Marinobacterium aestuarii: one gene and its partner. The main gene of each other region encodes a partner of the protein of the gene in region 2 in a complex. Links are inferred from orthologs where the notes say so. Each region holds a gene or a part of one and is shown on either strand. Other genes may lie near its edges.

Region 1 (10,861 bases), 1.0 Mb from region 2 along the record:
CTCGAAGCGGGTGTACTTGCCGATAAAGGCCAGTCGCGCGGTGCCGATGGGACCGTTTCGCTGCTTGCCGATAATGATTTCGGCGATCCCCTTCTGCTCGCTGTCCTCGTTGTAGACCTCATCACGGTAGATAAACATGATGACGTCGGCATCCTGCTCGATGGCGCCGGATTCACGCAGGTCGGAGTTCACCGGGCGCTTGTTGGGGCGCTGCTCCAGCGCTCGGTTAAGCTGCGACAGCGCCACCACCGGGCACTCCATTTCCTTGGCCAGGGACTTGAGGGAACGGGATATCTCGGAGATTTCTGCCGTGCGGCTTTCCATCTTGGTGCCCTTGATCTGCATCAGCTGCAGATAGTCGATCATGATCAGGGCCAGATCGCCGTGTTCGCGCTTGATACGCCGCGCCCGGGAACGCATTTCATTGGGGCTTATACCGGCCGTGTCGTCGATATAGAGCGGCTTGTCCCGCAGCATATTGACCGCCGTGGTGAGACGCGGCCAGTCTTCCTCTTCCAGCTGACCGGTACGCACCTTGGTCTGGTTAATGCGACCAAGGGATGACAGCATACGTGTCACCAGCTGGTCGGCGGGCATTTCCAGGCTGAACACCAGCACCGGACGGCCACTGAGCATCAGGGCATTTTCCACCAGGTTCATGGCGAAGGTGGTTTTACCCATGGACGGACGCGCCGCAATGATAATCAGATCCGATGGTTGCAGACCCGTGGTGCTCTCGTCCAGATCATCAAAGCCGGTGGACACCCCGGTCATGGCCTCGGCATTGTTGAACAGCATGTCGATGCGCTCAACGGCCTTTTTCAGCAGCGGATTAACCGGCTCAGGGCCACCCTGGTTCGGCCGGCTCTCGGCGATCTGAAAGATCTTGCGCTCGGCATCGTTGAGCAGATCCTCCGGCAGCATCCCCTCGGGATTGAAGGCACTGTCGGAAATTTCCTGGGACACCGAGATCATCTGGCGCAGCAGGGCGCGGTCACGCACGATCTCGGAATAGGCGCGAATGTTCGAGGCACTAGGCGTGTTGCGCGCCAGCGTCACCAGATACTCCAGCCCGCCACCGGCTTCAAGTTCACCGACCCGGTCGAGCTCTTCCTGCACCGTCACCACATCGACCGGCTGACTGGCATTGATCAGCCTGTCCATGGAGCGGAAAATCAGACGATGATCCCGACGGTAGAACAGATCTTCGGTCAGTATCTCGGACACGGTATCCCAGGTGCTGTTGTCCAGCATCAGCCCGCCGAGTACCGACTGCTCCGCCTCTATGGAGTGCGGTGGCAGCTTGATACTGGCCAGATCATCATCATGCAGTTCTGAAAAGTCCATCGTATAACCTACAAGCCGAAAACAGGGGTCTATCTATCGCTGAGCCGTGCCTCTATACCCACTCCTGGTGCCAGGCATCACCAATGCGCCGCTCCTGCGCATGAGCGCCAGGGAAGGCGTGAATGCCGTTTTTGCAGGAGCAAAAAACGCCCCATGCGCCCGCGGCATACCGTACATCCTGTACATAAAAAAAGGCACTGCGCAGTATTCTACGCAGTGCCTTTTCAGCAAACAAATTGTCAGACGAAATTATTCGCCAACAACGTTCAGCTTGATTGTCGCATTCACTTCAGCGTGCAGCTGCAAGTTGATTTCGAACTCGCCAGTCGTGCGGATAGCACCTTCTGGCAGACGAACTTCACTTTTCTGAACAACAACACCGGAGCCGGAGATCGCATCAGCGATATCGCGAGTACCGATAGAACCGAACAGCTTGCCTTCGTCGCCAGCTTTGGCAACAACAGACAGTTCCAGTTCGTTCAGCTGCGCTGCACGCGCCTGAGCGTCGCTCAGCTTGGCGGCAGCAGAAGCTTCCAGTTCCGCACGACGTTCTTCGAACTTCGCGACGTTGTTTTCAGTGGCAGATACAGCCTTGCCCTGAGGAACCAGGTAGTTACGACCGAAACCGGCTTTAACGTTAACCTTGTCACCCAGGTTACCCAGCTTGCTAACTTTTTCGAGCAGAATAACTTCCATCTCGTAAACCTCTTTGTTCTGCAAATGTCATTGCAGTACTAAGTCTTGGCCGGTATGCGTCGACGGATATCGACCAGGCTGTCTATCACAGCCAGCAACACCAGCATCGTAATCAGGTAAGGACCCAGCACCACGACCGCCATGTAAAACATGAACAGCCAGGTACCCCCTACTTTCCGTTTGGCCACGCTGCCGTGAACCAGTGCCAGACCGGCAAATACCAGCGGCAAAACCAGTAATGGCAACCAGTGCACCATTACGAGACCGAACTGTGGCCCCAGGACCAGCACCGCCATGACAGCCAGTGTCAGTGACGGGCTCAGTCTGAGCCGGTGAAATTCCTCGCGGAAGCCACCGGGGTTGTACAGTACCGACTGCCACCAGCGTGCCAGCACTAGACTGGCCAGCATCATTGCTGCATGGGAGGCACTAAGGCCACCGGCAAGCAACTGATACCAGCCATCGGCACCGAGCTCGGCGCCTGGCACTGTCGCCTGCGACTGTGCCAGCAGTTCCTGCACAACCTCGACCAACTGCCCCAGAACCTCGCGCAGCATCTGCTCAAGAGCAATGCCGGCGATTACACCCACGGGTATCAGAACCGCAAGGGTGCTGCCCCAGGACACCGTCCGTCTGAGTATCACTGCAAGTACGTAAGTACCCAGGATAACCAGAGCGGGGGTCGGATCTCCGATCAGCCCCCAGGCTCCGGCCGGAAGCAAGCTCCAGGCCAGGAGTCCGGCACCCTCGCTGGTCCCTCTTCTGAGGGTGACCAGGCCGACGGCCGCTGCGCTGATCCAGTACATCATCGGCAGCATGGTGGCGATAAACACCACCAGTATCGCCTGCGAGCGGCCGCGCATTATCAGCTCAGCCAGCTTGCGCATGACGACTAACCCGGCTTACAGGTGGCTATCGGTGTACGGCAGCAGAGCGACAAAGCGCGCACGCTTGATCGCAGTCGCCAGCTGACGCTGGTAGCGCGCCTTGGTGCCGGTGATGCGGCTGGGTACGATCTTGCCTGTTTCGGTGATGTAACCTTTCAGGACTTCCAGATCTTTGTAATCGATCTCTTTAACACCTTCCGCCGTGAAACGGCAGAACTTGCGGCGACGGAAAAAACGAGCCATGGGATTTCTCCTCAATCAAATAAAAGGTGGGGTTACTCGGCAGCAGCTTCTTCAGTCGCTTCAGCCGGTTTCTCTTCCTGCCTTTCTGGCCGGGAATCTTCACGACGTGGCTTGCGCTCTTCGCGGGATTCAGCAGCTTTGATCGGAGAAACTTCAGTGATCGCTTCTTTACGACGGATGAACATGTTACGCAGAACGGCATCGTTGTAGCGGAACATGTTTTCCAGCTCGTCCAGAACTTCCTGGCTGCATTCTACGTTCATCAGAATGTAGTGTGCTTTGTGAGCATTGTTGATTGGGTAAGCCAGCTGACGGCGACCCCAGTCTTCCATGCGGTGGATCTTGCCGTCAGCACCTTCGATAACGCCGGTGTAACGCTCAACCATCGCAGGAACCTGCTCGCTCTGGTTCGGGTGAACCAGAAATACGATTTCATAATGACGCATTGGAACTCCTTTCGGTTTTACAGCCTTCGACGAGCTCTTAAACAGGGAAAACCTGTGTATGCACGCGAAAGCAAGGAGGTTAATGAAGTACAAATGGACGCGGAATTATACGCAGATCACACAGCAGATGCAATGCAGCCAGATAAAACCGAAGGCATGGCCTTCGGCTTCTCTGTTTAAGCCGTAAGCTTTAGGCTTCGGACTTTGAACCTTAAACGTCGAGCTCGATGATCTCGTAGCTGTGGCTCATTTTGACGCCGCCCTTCTCCAGCATCAGCGATACCGAGCAGTACTGCTCCGCCGACAGCTGCACCGCACGCTTGACGTGGGCTTCCTTGAGCTTGCGCCCCGTCACCACAAACTTGAGATGAATGGCGGTGAACACCGCGGGCACGGTATCGGCGCGTTCGGCGTCAATTTCCACTACACAGGCGGTGACATCCTGACGGCTCTTGCGCAGGATCGCCATGACATCGACGCTGCTGCAACTGCCAAGGCTGGCCAGCAGCAATTCCATCGGCCGCGGACCTTCTTTCAGGTCACGGTCCAGCATCACATCAAAACCGGAACCGGTAGTCGCCTTGAAACGATCATCACCCGCCCACTGAACCTTGGCACTCATTGTCATCTTCGCAGCTCCCTATCAGTCAAACAGTTCAGCCAGCTTCAGACCCGGGTCTTCGGCACGCATAAAGGTTTCGCCCACCAGAAAGCTGTGCACGCCGTGCCCACGCATCAGGGCCACATCGGCAGGCCCGGTAATGGCGCTCTCGGTCACGACGATACGATCGGCCGGCACCTGATCCAGCAGTTCGATGGTGTTGTTCAGCGACACTTCAAAGGTGTGCAGATTGCGGTTGTTGATGCCCACCAGGCGGTTGCCGAGCCCAAGAGAGCGCTCAAGCTCTGCCCGGTCATGCACCTCAACCAGCACATCCATGCCCAGCTCCAGCGCCAGGGCATTCAGATCCGCCATCTGCTGATCCTGCAGTGCCGCTACTATCAGCAGGATGCAGTCCGCCCCTATGGCCCGGGCTTCATATACCTGATAGGGATCGACGATAAAGTCCTTGCGAATCACCGGCAGACTGCAGGCGGCGCGGGCCTCCTGCAGGTAGGCTTCGCAACCCTGAAAGTAATCGAGATCCGTCAGGACCGACAGACAGCTGGCGCCGCCACGCTCATAGGAGCGGGCAATATCGGCCGGCACAAAAGGATCACGCAACAGCCCCTTGGACGGGCTGGCTTTCTTCACCTCGGCGATCACCGCCGAGCGACCGGCGGCAATGCTGCGCGCCATGCTGTCGACAAAACCGCGGGGATCGGTGGCAGAGCCCTGCTGATCGGCGATACGCAACTTGAGATCGCCGATCGATACCTTCGCAGAGCGCTCGCTGACTTCCTCGGCCTTGCGGGCCAGTATTTTCTTCAAAACCGTGGGCGTATCGTTGCTCATGCCTGCTCCTGCGCCAGTTGCTGACTGAAGGCCGCCAGCTGCTCCATTTTTTCCAGCGCCGCGCCGTTTTCCAGCTGCTCCCGCGCCAGGGTCACACCCTCGGCCAGGGTTGCCGCCACACCGGACAGGTAGATGGCCGCACCGGCATTGAGCGCAATAATATTGCCGGCCTTGCGCGCCGCGGTGTTGTTGGCGTTTTTAAAGGCATCCATGATCAGGCGCAAGGAGTCCGCCGAGCTGCTGACTTCAAGCCCGATCAGGCTCTGGCTCTCGATGCCGACATCTTCCGGCATCAGGCTGTATTCGGTTACCACGCCATCTTTCAGCTCCGCCACATGGGTATGGGTCGCCAGGCTGATTTCATCCAGCCCATCGTGGGCGTGCACCACCATCACATGCTCGCCGCCGAGCTCGCGCATGACCTCGGCCATGGGGCGACACAGGGAATCGCTGAACACGCCGATCAGCAGGCGCTTGACGCCGGCCGGGTTGGTCATGGGCCCGAGAATATTGAACAGGGTACGGATGCCGAGCTGACGCCGCGGCCCTATGGCGTACTTCATGGCACTGTGGTGACTGGGCGCGAACATGAAGCCCACGCCGACATCTTCCACACAGCGCGCCACACCGGCGGCATTGAGGGTCAGATCGACGCCACAGGCTTCCAGCAGGTCAGCGCTGCCGCTGGAGGACGACACGGCCCGGTTGCCGTGCTTGGCCACACTGGCGCCGGCGGCGGCGGTAACAAAGGCACTGGCGCTGGAAATATTGAACAGGTTGGCGCCATCGCCACCGGTGCCGACGATATCCACCAGGGGGCCTGCATTGATATGCACCGGCGTCGCGAGGTCACGCATGACCTGAGCCGCACCGGTAATTTCGTCGATGGATTCGCTCTTCATGCGCAGTGCCACCAGGAAACCCGCGATCTGGGCTTCAGTGCACTGTCCAGTCATCACCTGCTGCATGACCTCGATCATTTCACTGCGTGTCAGATCCAGATGGTCGACCACCTTGGCGATCGCTTGCTGAATGTTCATTGTCTCTCCTTAGCAGGCTGCTAAAAAAACCTGCATGGCCAATCCTGCGTTAAAAATCCGTTCAAAATCCTCATTTACACCGCGTAAACTGCGGTTTTTCACGGATGTTTGCCTTGTCTTGACTGCTTCGCCAACGTATTTCAACACCCTGCTAGGCCGCCTGTGGACGGCGACGCTTGAGAAAGTTGGCCAGCAGTTCATGTCCCTGCTGTGTCAAAATCGATTCGGGATGGAACTGCACACCTTCGATATCCAGGCTGCGGTGGCGCACGCCCATGATTTCATCGAGAGTGCCATCGTCATTCTGGGTCCAGGCCGTCACTTCCAGGCAGTCGGGCAGGGACGCCTGCTCGATCACCAGTGAATGGTAGCGGGTCACTTCCAGCGGATTGGCAAGGCCTGCAAAGACACCGCTGTCGTTGTGATACACCATGGAGGTTTTACCGTGCATCACCTGCTTGGCGCGTACAATCTTGCCGCCAAACGCCTGGCCAATACTCTGATGGCCAAGACAGATACCGAAAATGGGCAGTTTGCCGGCGAACTGCTCGATGGCCGGCACTGACACCCCCGCCTCTTTGGGCGTACAGGGGCCAGGCGATATCACCAGCTGCTCCGGGTTCATGGCGTCGATCTGCTCCAGGGTAATTTCGTCATTGCGAAACACCCGAACATCAGCGCCCAGCTCACCCAGATACTGCACGACGTTGTAGGTAAAACTGTCGTAATTGTCGATCATCAGCAGCATATAGCACCCAATCTGTTGATACGTATAAAGCCTTATTCGTCCGATCCGCGACCATGGCATTGCCTGCGAATCAAAAGCGCCATTGTGCGCCTACGCCGAACCCGACGGGAAATAATACACGACTTCGCCGGCTTTTCCTCTTGCCGACACAGGGAAAGCTATTGCGGGGACCTTGGTGCGGCTACACTGCCTGCACATCAGGAGCCTGACATGAAACTATTCACCTGCCAGCATTGCGGCCACACCCTCTACTTCGACAATTTCAGCTGCATTCGCTGCCAGCACGAACTCGGCTTCCTGCCCGATAAAATGGTGCTTTCAGCCCTAAAGACCCACGACGATCACTGGGTTGCCGTTGATGCCGAACCCAGTGAGGCCGGTTATCGCAAGTGTGTTAACTACAGCGAACACAACCTGTGCAACTGGATGATCGCGGACAGCGATCCCTGCGAGTACTGTGTGGCCTGCCGCCTGACCCAGACCATTCCGGATTTGAGTGTCGAGGGTAACAAGACCCTCTGGCACCGGCTGGAGGCGGAAAAGCGCCGCCTGGTATTCAGCCTGATGCGCCTCGGCCTGCCCCTGGAACCCAAGCCTGAACCCGATGCCGAGGGGCTGGCGTTTGCCTTTCTGGCGGATGACCTGAGCAAGGCGTTTCACGAAGACGACGAGCGTGTAATGACCGGTCATGCCGCCGGCCTGATTACGCTGAATATCGCCGAGGCCGACGATGCCATCCGCGAAGACATGCGCCAGCAGATGGCCGAGCCCTACCGCACCCTGCTGGGCCATTTTCGCCATGAGTCAGGGCACTACTACTGGGACAGACTGGTACTGGATAGCGACTGGCTGGAGCCTTTTCGAACCCTGTTTGGCGACGAGACGCAGGACTACCAGAAATCCCTGCAGCATCACTACGAGAAAGGTGCGCCCGCCGACTGGCAAAACAGCTTCGTCAGCACCTATGCCAGCAGCCATCCCTGGGAAGACTGGGCCGAGACCTGGGCTCACTACCTGCATATCGCCGACACCCTGGAAACCGCCCGCGCCTTTGGCCTGAGGGTAAAGCCCCGGGTGGAAGAAGCCGAAGACCTGAGCACAGGCGTGCCCTTCGATCCCTATCGCAGCAAGAATTTCGAGCCATTGATAGAACAGTGGTTGCCGGTCACCTACGCCCTCAACAGTCTGAATCAGAGCATGGGCCAGCCCGACCTCTACCCCTTCATCCTGGCGCCGGACGCCATAGAAAAGCTGTCCTTCGTACACCGGGTCATACTTGATCAGCGCGAGCGCAAAGTGCAGTCGGCTTAGGTTAGGGCACCTGACTCGCGTTTTATCGGAATCCGGTCAGCCGTCGGCCTGGGATTCGTGATTTGTGATTCGTGATTCGTGATTCGTGATTCGTGATTCGTGATTAGAAGATGGGCAATTAGAAACGGTCGCGGCCTGCGCGCTGCAGATTGTTGATCCGGGACTTGCCCATCAGCTTCAGCACCCCGTTACGACAGCTGCGCAGCAGCGGATAGAGCAGCGCCGAGCGGCGCTTCGAGCGGAAGATCCAGTAATTCAGGCGATTAAACGCGCCCGAGCGGCTGCTGAGCAATGCCAGCCGTTCGATGGCATCAGCACCGTAATAGAGCCGTTCACCCATTTTCAGCACCATGCCCTGGTCGATATCCAGCCCGGCTGCCGTGACCTCAGCCATCAGTATGGTCCTCTCTTCGGCAGTGTCGCGGGCATTGACCAGCCGCAGCGTCCCCACCGCCGCCCGAATACGCACCAGGCGACAGTAGTGCTCACAGAAGGGGCATTGCTTGTCGTAGATCAGCAGGAGTTCGCGCATCGACTTCCCATAAATATATTCACACCGCCACACTCAGTACTTGGTCGACTGTACCGGAATAAAAAAGTCGGGAGTAGTAGATCCCGACTTGGTAGCCCCAGTCGTAATCGCTGACCACGTCCTGGCCGTCGCCGCGGTTGAACACATAGGTGTCGCTGCCGGTCCAGCCTTCCAGCCGGTCGTTGCCTTCGCCGCCGATCAGGGCGTTACTGTTGCCGGCGGCGGTCTGGGCGTTGTAGCTGCGGTAGGTATCGGTGCGTGCCACCCGCAGCAGGTCGTCGTCGCTGCCACCGTGCAAATAGTTGGAACCGGAGTGGGATGCAGTGACAACGTCATTGCCAGTCCCGGCGAAGACCTCGTCATTACCCGCCCCCGTATTGACAATATCGTCGCCGGCGCCCGCCAGCATGAAATTGTCAGAGGCTGTTCCTGTCAATGTTTCAGCCGTCAAAGTGCCGGCAATATAACGCTCATTGTCAAATGGGGTATCACCCAGCACGCCGAGACTGGGCAACGTGTCGATGCTGGCCTGTACGAAGTCTCTGAGGCTCCAGCTCGAGCTGTTATTATCCAGCACTGTGGCCAGATCGAAGGCGTCATAGACCTTTTCACTGTCGAGGCTCAATTCGGCTGTTAGCAGCTGCTCCATCTGCGAGAAATCAAATAGCAGTTCTTCGCCTGACCACTGGACACCGATTGCATTCATATAGGGTGACAGGCGTGTCTGAGCCAGGAGGCCGCAGTAAACTGAGTTGGCCACTCGATGGGCTCCTCTGGCTCGCCCCGTCGACTCAACCGGGATATCATTGCTTGCTGGCGCGCCAGGTTGAAACCTGCGGCCAGCAACTCGTATTCCAGCCGCTGCCGGTCTGCATTAGTCTGGGAATTATCAAACTCCACCAGCACCTGGCCCTTACTGACCGGCTCCCCATCCCAGCCTATGGGCTGCTTCGGGCAAACGAATTGCATTATCGGATGCATGAAGCTTTCGAAAGTAAATGCAGTCATCTTATTTTCGTTCTTATTTTATGGAAATAAAATTGTTTATTTTCCAGTTTTCACTCTCTTTGACTAATCGTACGCTAATGCTGGCCGACTTTTTCTCAAACCTGACGACCACTGTACAATCAGAATAGTTCCTTTCTACACTTTCATGCTGAGCAATGCCTTTATATAGATCGCAATCAGGATCACCATCTATATAAGCTAGGTCTCCAAGCTCGACCTTCCCTTTCCTAACAATTTCATCTGGTTTTAGGCCAGAATGTTTATTAAGCCAAATAGATGCTCTTGCCGTTAGTCTTGATGAACTCCAAGGTTGAGCTACATCTAGCAGTGCTTCTGAAACATAATTTTCCACCTCATTTATTGCTAGCTTTGCCCTAACCAAGGCGCTGCTGGAATATAGCGCCACAACAACTCCAAGCACAACTATAATTCTTATCATAACTGAGCTATTCCTTCATTGTTCAGTCTGTAGAATGAGATAAAAGCCCTAACCTACGCACCATATAAACTTTATAAAAAAGACCTTAACGAATTTATTAATACTGACATAGCCCAGTATACAGTGATGTACAAAATCACAGAAAGGACTATTTAACCCACCACCCATTTTGATATTAACCCGGCGGATAAATACATCGATCATGCGGCATACCGAATGTGTCCTGCCCGGAAATAGGTTTTTACCCGTTCTGGCCGACGTTGCAATGTGAGCATGCACGATCGAGTGCGTTTCTTCAGGTCGTCAATCGAACGAACCGCCGGACCGCTGTGCACCATGTTCTTCAAATCGCAGTTCAAGTATTCATCCGGGTTCAGTTCAGGCGAGTACGCGGGCAAAAAGAACACTTCCAGATAGCGCTTCACGGGCTTCTTTGCGAGCCAGCGCTTCACTATCTTGGCATGGTGGACGCGCAGGTTATCCAGAATCAGAAACACTTTGCCGGGCGTAGATTCGATCAGTGCCCGAAGAAATTTGATCAGAACCTTGGCGTTCATCATCGATTCGTACAGCATGAAACGCACGGTCCCCTGGTTGGTGATCGCCGAGATCATATTCAGTGATACGCGCTTGGCCGGCAGTGGCTGCACGGGCGTTTTGCCGATCGGAGCATAGCTACGGCCATGCTGGGTTGTATTCTTGATCCCG
Region 2 (10,778 bases):
CTGTGGTGGTGCCCAGGGATCATCCGCTGTGTCAGGTCTCGAAGCTGACGATCAAGGAGCTGGCGGCCTATCCGCTGGTGACCTATGTATTCGGCTTTACCGGGCGCTCCAAGCTCGATGATGCCTTTGTGCGCGAAGGCCTGACTCCCAAGGTGATCTTTACCGCAGTCGATTCCGATGTGATCAAGACCTATGTGCGGCTCAAGCTCGGCGTCGGTATTATCGCCACCATGGCGTATGAGTCGGATATCGACAGCGATCTGGTAGCACTGGATGCCAGTCACCTGTTCGAGGCATCCACCACGCGCATCGGTTTTCGCAAGGGTACCTTCCTGCGTGGCTATATGTACTACTTCATCCAGAAGTTCGCGCCTCATCTCACCGAAGATGTGGTACGCCAGGTTCAGGCCTGTTCCAGTCGGGCTGAAATCGACGCCATCTTTGCAGGCCAGGTGCTGCCCGAGATGTAATCTTGCGTGCCCGCGGGTCAGGGGGTAGATTGACTGGCAATATTTTGCCCGTTAATCACGCAAGGAGACTGATGTGGAGCTGGCCTGTCTTGACCTGGAAGGTGTACTGGTCCCGGAAATCTGGATCGCATTCGCAGAAGAAACGGGCATCGATGCCCTCAAAGCCACCACCCGGGATATCCCCGATTACGATGTGCTGATGCGCCAGCGCCTGCGCATTCTCGATGAGCATGGTTTGACGCTGCCGCAAATCCAGCAAACGATTAGCCGCCTCAAGCCGCTGGAAGGTGCCGGTGAGTTTATCGACTGGCTGCGCGAGCGTTTTCAGGTGGTAATACTGTCCGATACTTTCTATGAGTTCGCAGCACCACTGATGCAGCAGCTGGGCTATCCGACGCTGCTGTGCCACAGGCTGGAGAGTGGTGAGCAGGGGCGTATCACCGGTTACAAGCTGCGCCAGCGGGATCCCAAGCGCCAGTCAGTGCGAGCCTTCCAGCTGCTTAACTACCGCGTGGTTGCGGCCGGCGATTCTTACAACGATACCACCATGCTGGCCCAGGCCGAGGCCGGTATTCTGTTCCATGCGCCTGCCAATGTGATCGCCGAGTTTCCACAATTCCCGGCGGTGCAGACCTTCGCCGATCTCAAGCAGGAGTTTATCCGCGCCAGTGAGCGGGATCTGAGTCTGTAGTTGGCGGCCTGTTTGGCGCATGAATTATTTGCCGGTTGCCGTCCCGTTTATTGCAGGGCGGGTGCACTAGACTTTACGGGCATGGTGCCCGTGGGTTCCGAGCGGCTTTCGGTTCGTTTTTTACGCGGCGCCGGCGCGGAGATTGTGCCGTACTCCAACAGGTAATTCCTTGTAGTGCATGGGGGTCAGGGACGGCGGTAGTTCGCTGCGAGGGGTTGGTATCGGTCACTGCCGGTTGTGGGTGGCAGCGAAAGCAGCTCTGCCTTTGATCCTTCACGGATGTGGGGCAAACCGGTCGTGCGCCGTTGCGCCGGTGGCAGGGCGGAGGTAAGCGCCATGCACCATTTGACAACCCTTATTGTTGCTCTTGTAATGCTTTTCCCCTTCGCCGCGGGGCATGCTCAGGCATTGCCCCTGCGTGTTCCGGATCAAATTCACGCTTCACCTCCGCCTGCCTTTGCGTCCGACCGGATATTGGTCAAGTTTAAACCTGGCAGTGCCGCTGCTGAAATGGCGTCACTGGCTCGGCAGGGGCATGACCGTCATCTGCGTACCATTCCCGGTCTCGATGTGCATGTGATTCAGGTTCCGGCGGGGACCGTGCTGGAGCGGGTTGCGGTCTATCAGCGTAATCCGAACGTGATTTTTGCCGAGCCTGATTTTTATCGGGTTCTGATCGAACCCAATGAAGGTACTGATCCGCCGCCGCCCAGCGGGACCGGAAACGATCATTTTAGTGACCAGTGGGCGCTCAACAATACCGCTCAGCTCCATGCCATTCCCGATCCGGTGACCGGTATCGCCGAGGTTCGCGGGTCTCAGGATGCGGATATCGATGCGCCCGAGGGCTGGGATATTTCCACCGGCTCCGCCAATGTCAAGATCGGGATACTCGATACCGGTGTCGATTGCCGTTCCGCCAGTAACCCCGTCGGCAGCCTGGAGTTTGACGCCGGCAAGTGCGTCGAGCAGGTCAACTTCGTTGCCGCAGAGGAGGGGCTTCTTGACTTTATCGGCCATGGTACTCACGTCGCGGGCATTGCGGCTGCAGCGACCGACAATGGAATCGGCGTTGCCGGTGTTGGCTGGAACAGTTCGGTCGGAAACCTGAAGACCTGCTTTCAGTACTACTATTGCCCGTATCCCGAGCTCTGTGAATACTACACCGTCATTATTGGGGTCTGCCCGGTATCGGCATCAGCGGAAGCGATCCAGTATGCCGCCGATAATGGCTATCACGTCATCAACATGAGCTATGCCAGCGACGAATTTGACGTGAACGGTGATCCGGTCAGCTATGGCCAGTATTCCCAGGCTGAAGCCGATGCGGTCGCTAACGCCTGGGATGCAGGCGTGGTGATGGTCGCGGCTGCGGGTAATGAGGGCACCAATACGCCGCTCTATCCCGCCGCCTATCCGCAGGTGATTGCGGTCGGAGCGACGGATCACGATGACAATATTCCGGATTTTTCGAGCTTTGGCAGTAGTTGGGTGTCCCTGATGGCGCCGGGCGAGTACATCCTGTCCACGGTGCCCAATGAATTCTGCATCTTCTATGCCGATATTCTGGGGGTGGAGTTCGATCCGGAAAGCGATGCCTGTCTCGACTGGTATTCCGGAACCTCGATGGCGAGCCCCCATGTCGCCGGTGCAGCGGCTCTGGTATGGGCGCACTTTTTTAGCGCGTCCCTGACGGACCCGGGAAACTGTATGGATACAAACGGCGTCACACCCTGCAATCAGGCGGTGCGCCAGCATCTGGAAGGCGGAGCTGATACGGCGGGTGCCCTGGGGCAAAATATGCTTGCCTGGTCGATGAACGGCCGGCTCAATCTTCATGGCGCCTTGATGGCAAGTGTGGAGCCGCCACCTCCGCCACCTCCGCCGCCTGTCGTCGTTCCGCTGTCGCCGAGTCTGCTTGTGGCGACGGTAGTGCCAGATTCGGCGGGTGGCGAATCGGTTGAACTGACCTGGGAACAGGACGGCCTGATCACCGGATTTGATATCGAGCGTGACAAGCTGAATACCAAGCGCGGAACCGTTACCGGTACCGCTTCGTGGGCAGTAGCGCCATCGCCACTTGCGTACGCCGATGATGTGGGCTCTGGTCGCTACCTTTATCGGATAAGGGCGCGTAACGGCGACGAAGTCTCGGCTTGGGTTGAATTGGCTGGTTATGTTGATGTTACTGACGGCGGTGGCAAGGGTGGTGGCAAGCCGAAAAAATAATCTCAGGCGTCGCGGTCATCGCAGGTGGCTTCCAGCGTCTTCAGCAGGTTGTTGACCTTGTTGTAGGTCTCTTCGTATTCCTGCTCGGTGATCGAGTCGGCCACGATGCCGCCGCCGGCCCAGCAGAAGATACGGTGCTGTTCACACAAGAGGGTGCGGATGCTAATGCTGGTGTCCATGCGCCCGCACAGGCTGATATAGCCAATGGAGCCGCAGTAGATATTGCGTCGCTGCGGTTCCAGCTCGTCGATGATTTCCATGGCGCGGATTTTTGGGGCACCGGTGATCGAGCCGCCGGGAAAGCAGTGTTCCAGCAGATCCAGCGGCTGCTGTTCCTGCGCCAGGGTGCCTGTCACGGTAGTGACCAGGTGGTGCACGTTGGCATAGCTTTCGACGGCAAACAGTCGCGGTACCTTCACCGACCCCAAGGCGCAGACCTTGCTCAGGTCATTGCGCATCAGATCCACAATCATCAGATTCTCGGCTCTATCCTTGTGTGACTCGCGCAGCGCCTGTTTCAGCTGTGCATCCGTCTCTTTGTTGTCGCCCCGAGGTCTTGTGCCCTTGATGGGCTTGGTGGTGACCTGGCGCTGGTCGGTACAGAGGAACTGTTCGGGTGACAGCGACAGTACGGCGCCATCATCACTTTCCAGGTAAGCCGAATAGGGTGTGGGGGCGGCGCGGCGCAGCATCTGGTAGGCCCGCCAGGGATCGCCGTCAAAGGTGGAGCTAAAGCGCTGGGTAAAGTTGACCTGGTAGCAGTCGCCATCCTTTATATAGTCATCAATGCGCGCCAGCGCCTGATTGTACTGCTCTGGGGGCAGGTCATTGTTAAAACCCGCGCGCAGTTTGAACTCAGGTGTCGTGGTGGCTTTGGCTGGGCACTGCAGGCGCTGCAGTACAGCCTGCAGCTGTTGTGCCTCACAGCTTGGGTGGGCGATCAGTTCTGCTCGCGCCTGATGGTGATCCACGATAATGGCCCAGCTGTAAAAGCCCATGCGCATTTCCGGAAAGGCAATATCATCGCCCGCCAGCGCTGGTAGCTGCTCCAGTGCGCGTCCCAGATCATATCCCAGATGGCCGATCAGGCCGCCGCAGAATGGCAGGTCGTCCTGGGATTCGGGGCTGGGGTGTCTTGCCAGCAGTTGTCTCAGGGCATCGAAGGGGGAGCCTGGCAGGGTTTCGCTGGCGCCGTTACGGATCAGTTGCAGATCGCCGCGATTGAAACGCACCAGAAAATCCGGCGCCGCGGCGATGATGTCGAAGCGGCCGTAAGGGCTGAGCGGGCGTCCGCTGTCCAGCCACACCGGGCTGCCAAGGTCGCGGATGGCCTCGAACAGGGGGCTGCTGTCTTCACGGTAGTCTAAAGCTGTACGACTGATCACGTGCCTGGATTCTGCCTGCCGGTAAGAAAGCCGCAATTCTACCCGCGGCGCAGGGGCAATGCACTAGGGAAGGCATAGGGAAGCGGCTTCTATGGGGTGCCAGACAATAGGGCTTGTTCAAATACTGTCGTTTGAGTGGTGCCGGCTTGGCTGATAAGGCTGCGCAATCGGATGAGGGCGCTATAATTGTCCCGCTGTGCTCGAAGTGTCGACACTTTATTCAATTGGGCGGCTGCGCCCGCTGTGCTTATTCAAGGACCCTGTATGCGTCACCCTTTTTCTGTGGACAGGCACTGCCTGAAACTGGCGGACCAGCACCTGAGCTATCGGCTCTATCACAACGCGGCGGCGCTATCGGACCGCAGGCTGGTGCTGCTGCACGGGGCCGGTGTGGCCGGGCTGGATACCTGGCATGCGCTGACCGCTTTCACTCAGCAGTGGCGCTGGATACTGGTGCCTGATCAGCGCGGCATGGGGGATACCCGCAGTCCCGATGGTCAGGAGTATCCCTATGTAGTCCAGACACTGGTGGCGGATCTGGAAGCCCTGGTGGATCACCTGGGCTGGCAGGCGTTTGATCTGGGCGGCTATTCCCTGGGCGGGTTGGTGGCGATGTTATTCAAGCAGCGGCATTCGACGCGGGTAAAAAAACAGTATCTGCTGGAGTCCGCTATCCTGGATCGGCCGGACTGGAGCAGTACCGTGGCGTTGCGCCAGCGTTACAGTCATGCGGCGGGTCACCTGAGTGGCAGCGATGCTGCGCAGGGCATCATCCAGTTTCTCGATGCAATTTCACCGGATCGCAAGATCAAGCCTGAGGCCGAGCGGATGATGGTATCCCGTCTGGCGGCGCGTCCGCAGGGCTTTGCCAATGCGCTCAATGCCGTCACCCGGGCAATCAATGAGGTGAACCGCGACGACATAGTCGCCGCCCAGGGCGATGTCAGCAGCTTTATCGGTGGGCGCAGCGTCGATCCCATGCACCAGTACCACCGTCATCTGGCTGAACGCCTGCCCAACTGGCACTACTTTCTGGTGGCCGGCACCGATCATTCGCTGCCGTTCCAGAAGCCCCGCCAGATTGCGGCAACCATGCAAGCCGAACTGTTGCGTTATATGGGATCTGCCGACACTTGCGCGTGATGTGTGGTGTGAACGGCGGTTTTAGTAGGTGTATATACCTATAGTGTCGACACTTTATATCAATATGACTGTTGACCTCTGTTTTAAGCGGCGTTATGGTGGCGTTACTTAAACATTGTCGACAGTCTTCAGTTCTCGAGTCCTTATGACAGACAAAACGATTGTACGGTCAATACAGATGGAAACCCGAACACTGGCGGATCGCGTCTGTGAAGAAATTGTCACCGCGATCGTCAAGGGTGAGATGCCACCGGGTTACAAGATCAGTGAACCGGAGCTGGCGCGGGTTTACGGCATCAGCCGTGGGCCCTTGCGCGAAGCCATGCGGCGCCTCGAAGGTCTGCGCCTGATCGAGCGCAAGCCCCATATCGGTGCCCGGGTGGTTAAGCTGTCGGCCAATGAGCTGGTTGAAATCTACCGGGTGCGCGAGGCCCTTGAGGGCATGGCGTGCCGGCTGGCGGCCGAATTTATGACCGAGGCCGAAATTCAGGGCTTGCGGGATCTGCTGGATGCGCACGAGCGTTCGGTGGAAGAACTCGAAGGTCGGGCCTATTTTCAGAAGGAAGGCGATCTGGATTTTCATTTCCGCATCGTGCAGGGCAGCAAGAACGCCAAGCTGCTGGAAATTCTCGGCAGCGATCTTTACCACCTGGTACGCATGTACCGCTATCAGTTCAGCGTTTCCAGTTCGCGCCCCAAAAGGGCGCTCAAGGAACACCGCCAGATCGTGGATGCGATTGATGCGCGGGATCCCGAGCTGGCGGAATTGCTGATGCGTCGCCACATCAGTGCGGCCCGTCGCAATATCGAAAACAAACTCGAAGCCGTGAGCTCCACTGCGGGTGAAAATCATGGCTGACAACCAACCCTAGCGCTGGACGTCGCGTTGCCTCAACGTTGAACACAGACTGGATAACCCGAATCAGAATCTGGGAGAAAAACATGGCTGACAAACTTACCGCAGGCGGACGCTTTCGCAAGGCACTGGCTGAAAACAAGCCGCTGCAGATCGTTGGCACCATCAATGCTTACCACGCCATGATGGCCACCCGTGTCGGGCACCAGGCCATTTACCTCTCCGGGGGCGGTGTGGCCAATGCGTCCTACGGTCTGCCTGACCTTGGCATGACCTCCCTGAACGATGTGCTGGAAGATGTGCGTCGCATCACCAACGCGGTGGAAACACCGCTGCTGGTCGATATCGACACCGGCTGGGGTGGCGCCTTCAACATTGCCCGTACGGTGCGGGAAATGATCAAGGGCGGCGCGGCGGCCGTGCATATCGAAGACCAGGTGGCGCAAAAGCGCTGCGGTCATCGCCCTAACAAGGAAATCGTATCGCTGGACGAAATGGTCGACCGCGTCAAGGCGGCGGTGGATGCCCGTACCGACGATGATTTCTTCATTATTGCCCGTACCGACGCCTTCCAGCAGGACGGTCTGAATGCGGCGGTTGAGCGCGCCCAGGCCTGCCTGGAAGCCGGTGCCGATGGCATCTTTGCCGAAGCCGTGCATACGCTGGAAGACTACCGCGCTTTCACTGACGGTATTAAGGGTGCGCACCTGCTGGCCAATATCACCGAATTCGGTGCTACGCCGCTGTTCAACAAGCAGGAGCTGGCCGATAACGGCGCCAGCATGGTGCTCTACCCGCTGTCCGCCTTTCGGGCGGCCAACAAGGCGGCGCTGAATGTGTTCGAACATCTGCTGCACGACGGCGATCAGCGCGCCGTGGTCGACAGCATGCAGACCCGCATGGAACTGTACGATTTCCTGAACTATCACGATTTCGAGCAGAAGCTCGATGCGCTCTTCGCCGAAGGCAAGAACAAGTAACAGCGACGCCGGGCGAGTGAGGCTGTTAGGCAAGATTCAATTCGACTATACGGGCAGCGCCACAGCCGTTGCCCCAAATAACAAGGAGAGACAGGATGGCTGAAGCAAAACAACTGAGCGGCGCCGGTCTTCGTGGTCAGTCTGCCGGCGCAACTGCGCTCTGTACCGTGGGTCAGTCCGGTGCCGGTCTGACCTACCGTGGCTATGATATTAGCGAACTCGCCGACAAGGCGCAGTTTGAAGAAGTGGCCTACCTGCTGCTGTACGGCAAGTTGCCTAACCGGGCTGAACTTGACGCATACATCACACGGCTCAAGGGTTATCGTGGTCTGCCCCAGGCGCTGAAAACCGTGCTGGAGCAGATTCCGGCGGATGCCCATCCGATGGATGTCATGCGTACCGGCTGCTCAATGCTGGGCAACCTGGAAACCGAACACAGCTTTGCCGAACAGCATGATCACATTGATCGCATGCTGGGCAGCTTCCCGTCGATCATCTGTTACTGGTACCGCTACAGCCACGATGGTGTGCGCATTGACACCACAGCGCCCGAGGTCGATTCCATAGGCGGTCATTTCCTGACCCTGCTGCGCGGTGAAAAGCCTAACGAGCTGCATGAGCGCGTCATGAACGTGTCGCTGATTTTGTACGCCGAGCACGAATTCAATGCCTCGACCTTTGCGGCCCGCGTCTGTGCCTCCACGCTGTCCGACATACATTCCAGCGTTACGGCGGCCATAGGCACGCTGCGTGGCCCGCTGCATGGCGGCGCCAACGAAGCCGCCATGGAAATGATCGAGAACTGGACGTCGGCGGACGAGGCCGAGCGCGAAATCATGGGCATGCTTGAGCGCAAGGAAAAGATCATGGGCTTTGGTCACGCGATCTACCGTGAGTCCGACCCGCGCAATGCCCTGATCAAAAAATGGTCCAAGCGGCTGGCTGACGAAGTGGGTGATACAGTGCTGTACCCGGTCTCCGAACGTTGCGAAGCTGTGATGTGGCGCGAGAAGAAGCTGTTCTGCAACGCCGACTTCTTCCATGCTTCGGCCTATCACTTCATGGGGATCCCGACCAAGCTGTTTACGCCGATCTTTGTGTGTTCCCGCGTCAGCGGCTGGACCGCCCACATTATCGAGCAGCGTGCCAACAACCGCATTATCCGCCCCAGCGCCGATTATACCGGCCCTGAGCACGCGGACTGGATTGCGATCGAAGATCGCGCCTGATATCCCTGGCGCTCGTACCGCGAGCGCCCTGTTCACTTTTATGCTCAGCCAGACAGCCGCCAGCAATATTCCCTGAGGAGTGATGCGGGTGCTATCTGGCAGAGCACCACTCGATGGAGTCCCGGCGCCATGAACACTCAATACCGCAAATCCCTGCCCGGCACCGATCTGGATTATTTCGACACCCGTGCCGCCGTCGAAGCGATCCAGCCTGGCGCCTACGCCCAGCTTCCCTATACCTCCCGTGTGCTGGCCGAAAACCTGGTGCGCCGTTGCGATCCTGCGACCCTGACCGATTCCCTGAAACAGTTTATCGAGCGCAGGCGTGATCTGGATTTCCCTTGGTATCCCGCCCGTGTTGTCTGCCACGACATCCTGGGTCAGACCGCGCTGGTGGATCTTGCCGGCCTGCGTGATGCCATTGCCGAGCAGGGCGGCGATCCGTCCAAGGTTAACCCGGTGGTGCCGACCCAGCTGATCGTCGACCACTCCCTGGCCGTTGAGCACGGCGGTTTTGAAAAGGATGCCTTTGACAAGAACCGCAGCATCGAAGATCGCCGCAATGAAGACCGTTTCCACTTTATTAACTGGACCAAGAAGGCGTTCAAGAACGTCGACGTGATTCCGCCCGGCAACGGCATCATGCACCAGATCAACCTCGAGAAAATGTCACCGGTTATCCAGGCCCGTGAGGGTGTCGCCTTTCCCGATACCCTGGTGGGTACGGACAGCCACACGCCCCACGTGGATGCCCTGGGCGTTATCGCCATCGGCGTCGGCGGCCTGGAAGCGGAAAGCGTGATGCTCGGCCGCGCCTCCTGGATGCGCCTGCCCGACATCATTGGTGTCGAGCTGACCGGTACCCGCCAGCCTGGCATTACCGCCACCGATATAGTGCTGGCGGTCACCGAATTCCTGCGCGCCCAGAAGGTTGTATCCTCCTACCTGGAATTCTTCGGCGAAGGTGTGGCGGCGCTGACCTTGGGTGACCGGGCCACCATTTCCAACATGACGCCGGAGTTTGGTGCCTCGGCGGCGATGTTCTACATCGATGACCAGACCATCGACTACCTGCGTATTACCGGTCGTGACGATGACCAGGTCAAGCTGGTGGAAAACTACGCCAAAACCACCGGCCTCTGGGCAGACAGTCTGGTGGATGCGCAGTACGAACGTGTGCTGACATTCGACCTGTCGAGCGTAGGCCGCAATATCGCCGGCCCCTCGAATCCCCATGCGCGGGTTCCGACCTCCGAGCTTGCCGCCCGCGGCATCTCTGGTACGGTGGAAAACGAGCCCGGCCTGATGCCGGATGGCGCTGTCATTATCGCCGCTATCACCAGCTGCACCAACACCAGCAACCCGCGCAATGTCATTGCCGCAGGCCTGCTGGCGCGCAACGCCAATGCCCGTGGCCTGAGCCGCAAGCCCTGGGTGAAAACCTCCCTGGCGCCGGGCTCCAAAGCGGTGCAGTTGTACCTGGAAGACGCCAAGCTGCTGCCGGAGCTCGAGCAGCTGGGCTTTGGCATCGTCGGTTTTGCCTGCACCACCTGTAACGGCATGAGCGGCGCGCTGGACCCGAAAATCCAGCAGGAAGTCATCGACCGCGACCTCTATGCAACGGCGGTACTGTCAGGTAACCGCAATTTCGATGGCCGCATTCATCCCTATGCCAAGCAGGCCTTCCTGGCTTCACCGCCGCTGGTGGTGGCCTACGCCATCGCCGGAACCATCCGCTTTGATATCGAAAAGGATGTGCTGGGCATCGACAAGGATGGCCAGCCGGTGACACTGA

The links.
Region 1: the proteins of pabB (region 2) and A8C75_RS04660 are in contact, whole or in part, in a solved structure (PDB 8RP0), measured with the Escherichia coli proteins. The link is inferred for Marinobacterium aestuarii from one-to-one orthologs.

Annotation. Positions count from the first base shown.
Region 1 is NZ_CP015839.1:1,063,971-1,074,831, reverse strand. The notes cover bases 5,066-7,961. They hold A8C75_RS04660 (aminodeoxychorismate/anthranilate synthase component II), read right to left. Parts: upstream 6,864-7,961; coding sequence 6,267-6,863; downstream 5,066-6,266. Other genes in these bases: A8C75_RS04655 (zinc-binding metallopeptidase family protein), read left to right, coding at 7,074-7,961; trpD (anthranilate phosphoribosyltransferase), read right to left, coding at 5,072-6,115; trpC (indole-3-glycerol phosphate synthase TrpC), read right to left, coding at 5,066-5,075. Outside these bases: dnaB (replicative DNA helicase), read right to left, coding at 1-1,347; rplI (50S ribosomal protein L9), read right to left, coding at 1,597-2,043; A8C75_RS04690 (hypothetical protein), read right to left, coding at 2,082-2,930; rpsR (30S ribosomal protein S18), read right to left, coding at 2,946-3,173; rpsF (30S ribosomal protein S6), read right to left, coding at 3,206-3,619; A8C75_RS04675 (OsmC family protein), read right to left, coding at 3,831-4,241; more of trpC, read right to left, coding at 4,263-5,065; more of A8C75_RS04655, read left to right, coding at 7,962-8,174; A8C75_RS04650 (DCC1-like thiol-disulfide oxidoreductase family protein), read right to left, coding at 8,293-8,706; A8C75_RS04645 (calcium-binding protein), read right to left, coding at 8,726-9,466; A8C75_RS23555 (hypothetical protein), read right to left, coding at 9,728-10,153; A8C75_RS04635 (IS630 family transposase), read right to left, coding at 10,354-10,861. UniProt on the Escherichia coli protein: Part of a heterodimeric complex that catalyzes the two-step biosynthesis of 4-amino-4-deoxychorismate (ADC), a precursor of p-aminobenzoate (PABA) and tetrahydrofolate.
Region 2 is NZ_CP015839.1:2,094,394-2,105,171, forward strand. What follows is about bases 2,585-5,397. They hold pabB (aminodeoxychorismate synthase component I), read right to left. Parts: upstream 4,776-5,397; coding sequence 3,393-4,775; downstream 2,585-3,392. Other genes in these bases: A8C75_RS09210 (S8 family serine peptidase), read left to right, coding at 2,585-3,390; A8C75_RS09220 (alpha/beta fold hydrolase), read left to right, coding at 5,040-5,397. Outside these bases: HTH-type transcriptional regulator CysB, read left to right, coding at 1-470; bifunctional phosphoserine phosphatase/homoserine phosphotransferase ThrH, read left to right, coding at 544-1,161; more of A8C75_RS09210, read left to right, coding at 1,498-2,584; more of A8C75_RS09220, read left to right, coding at 5,398-5,918; A8C75_RS09225 (GntR family transcriptional regulator), read left to right, coding at 6,097-6,777; prpB (methylisocitrate lyase), read left to right, coding at 6,861-7,754; prpC (bifunctional 2-methylcitrate synthase/citrate synthase), read left to right, coding at 7,850-8,983; Fe/S-dependent 2-methylisocitrate dehydratase AcnD, read left to right, coding at 9,113-10,778. UniProt on the Escherichia coli protein: Part of a heterodimeric complex that catalyzes the two-step biosynthesis of 4-amino-4-deoxychorismate (ADC), a precursor of p-aminobenzoate (PABA) and tetrahydrofolate.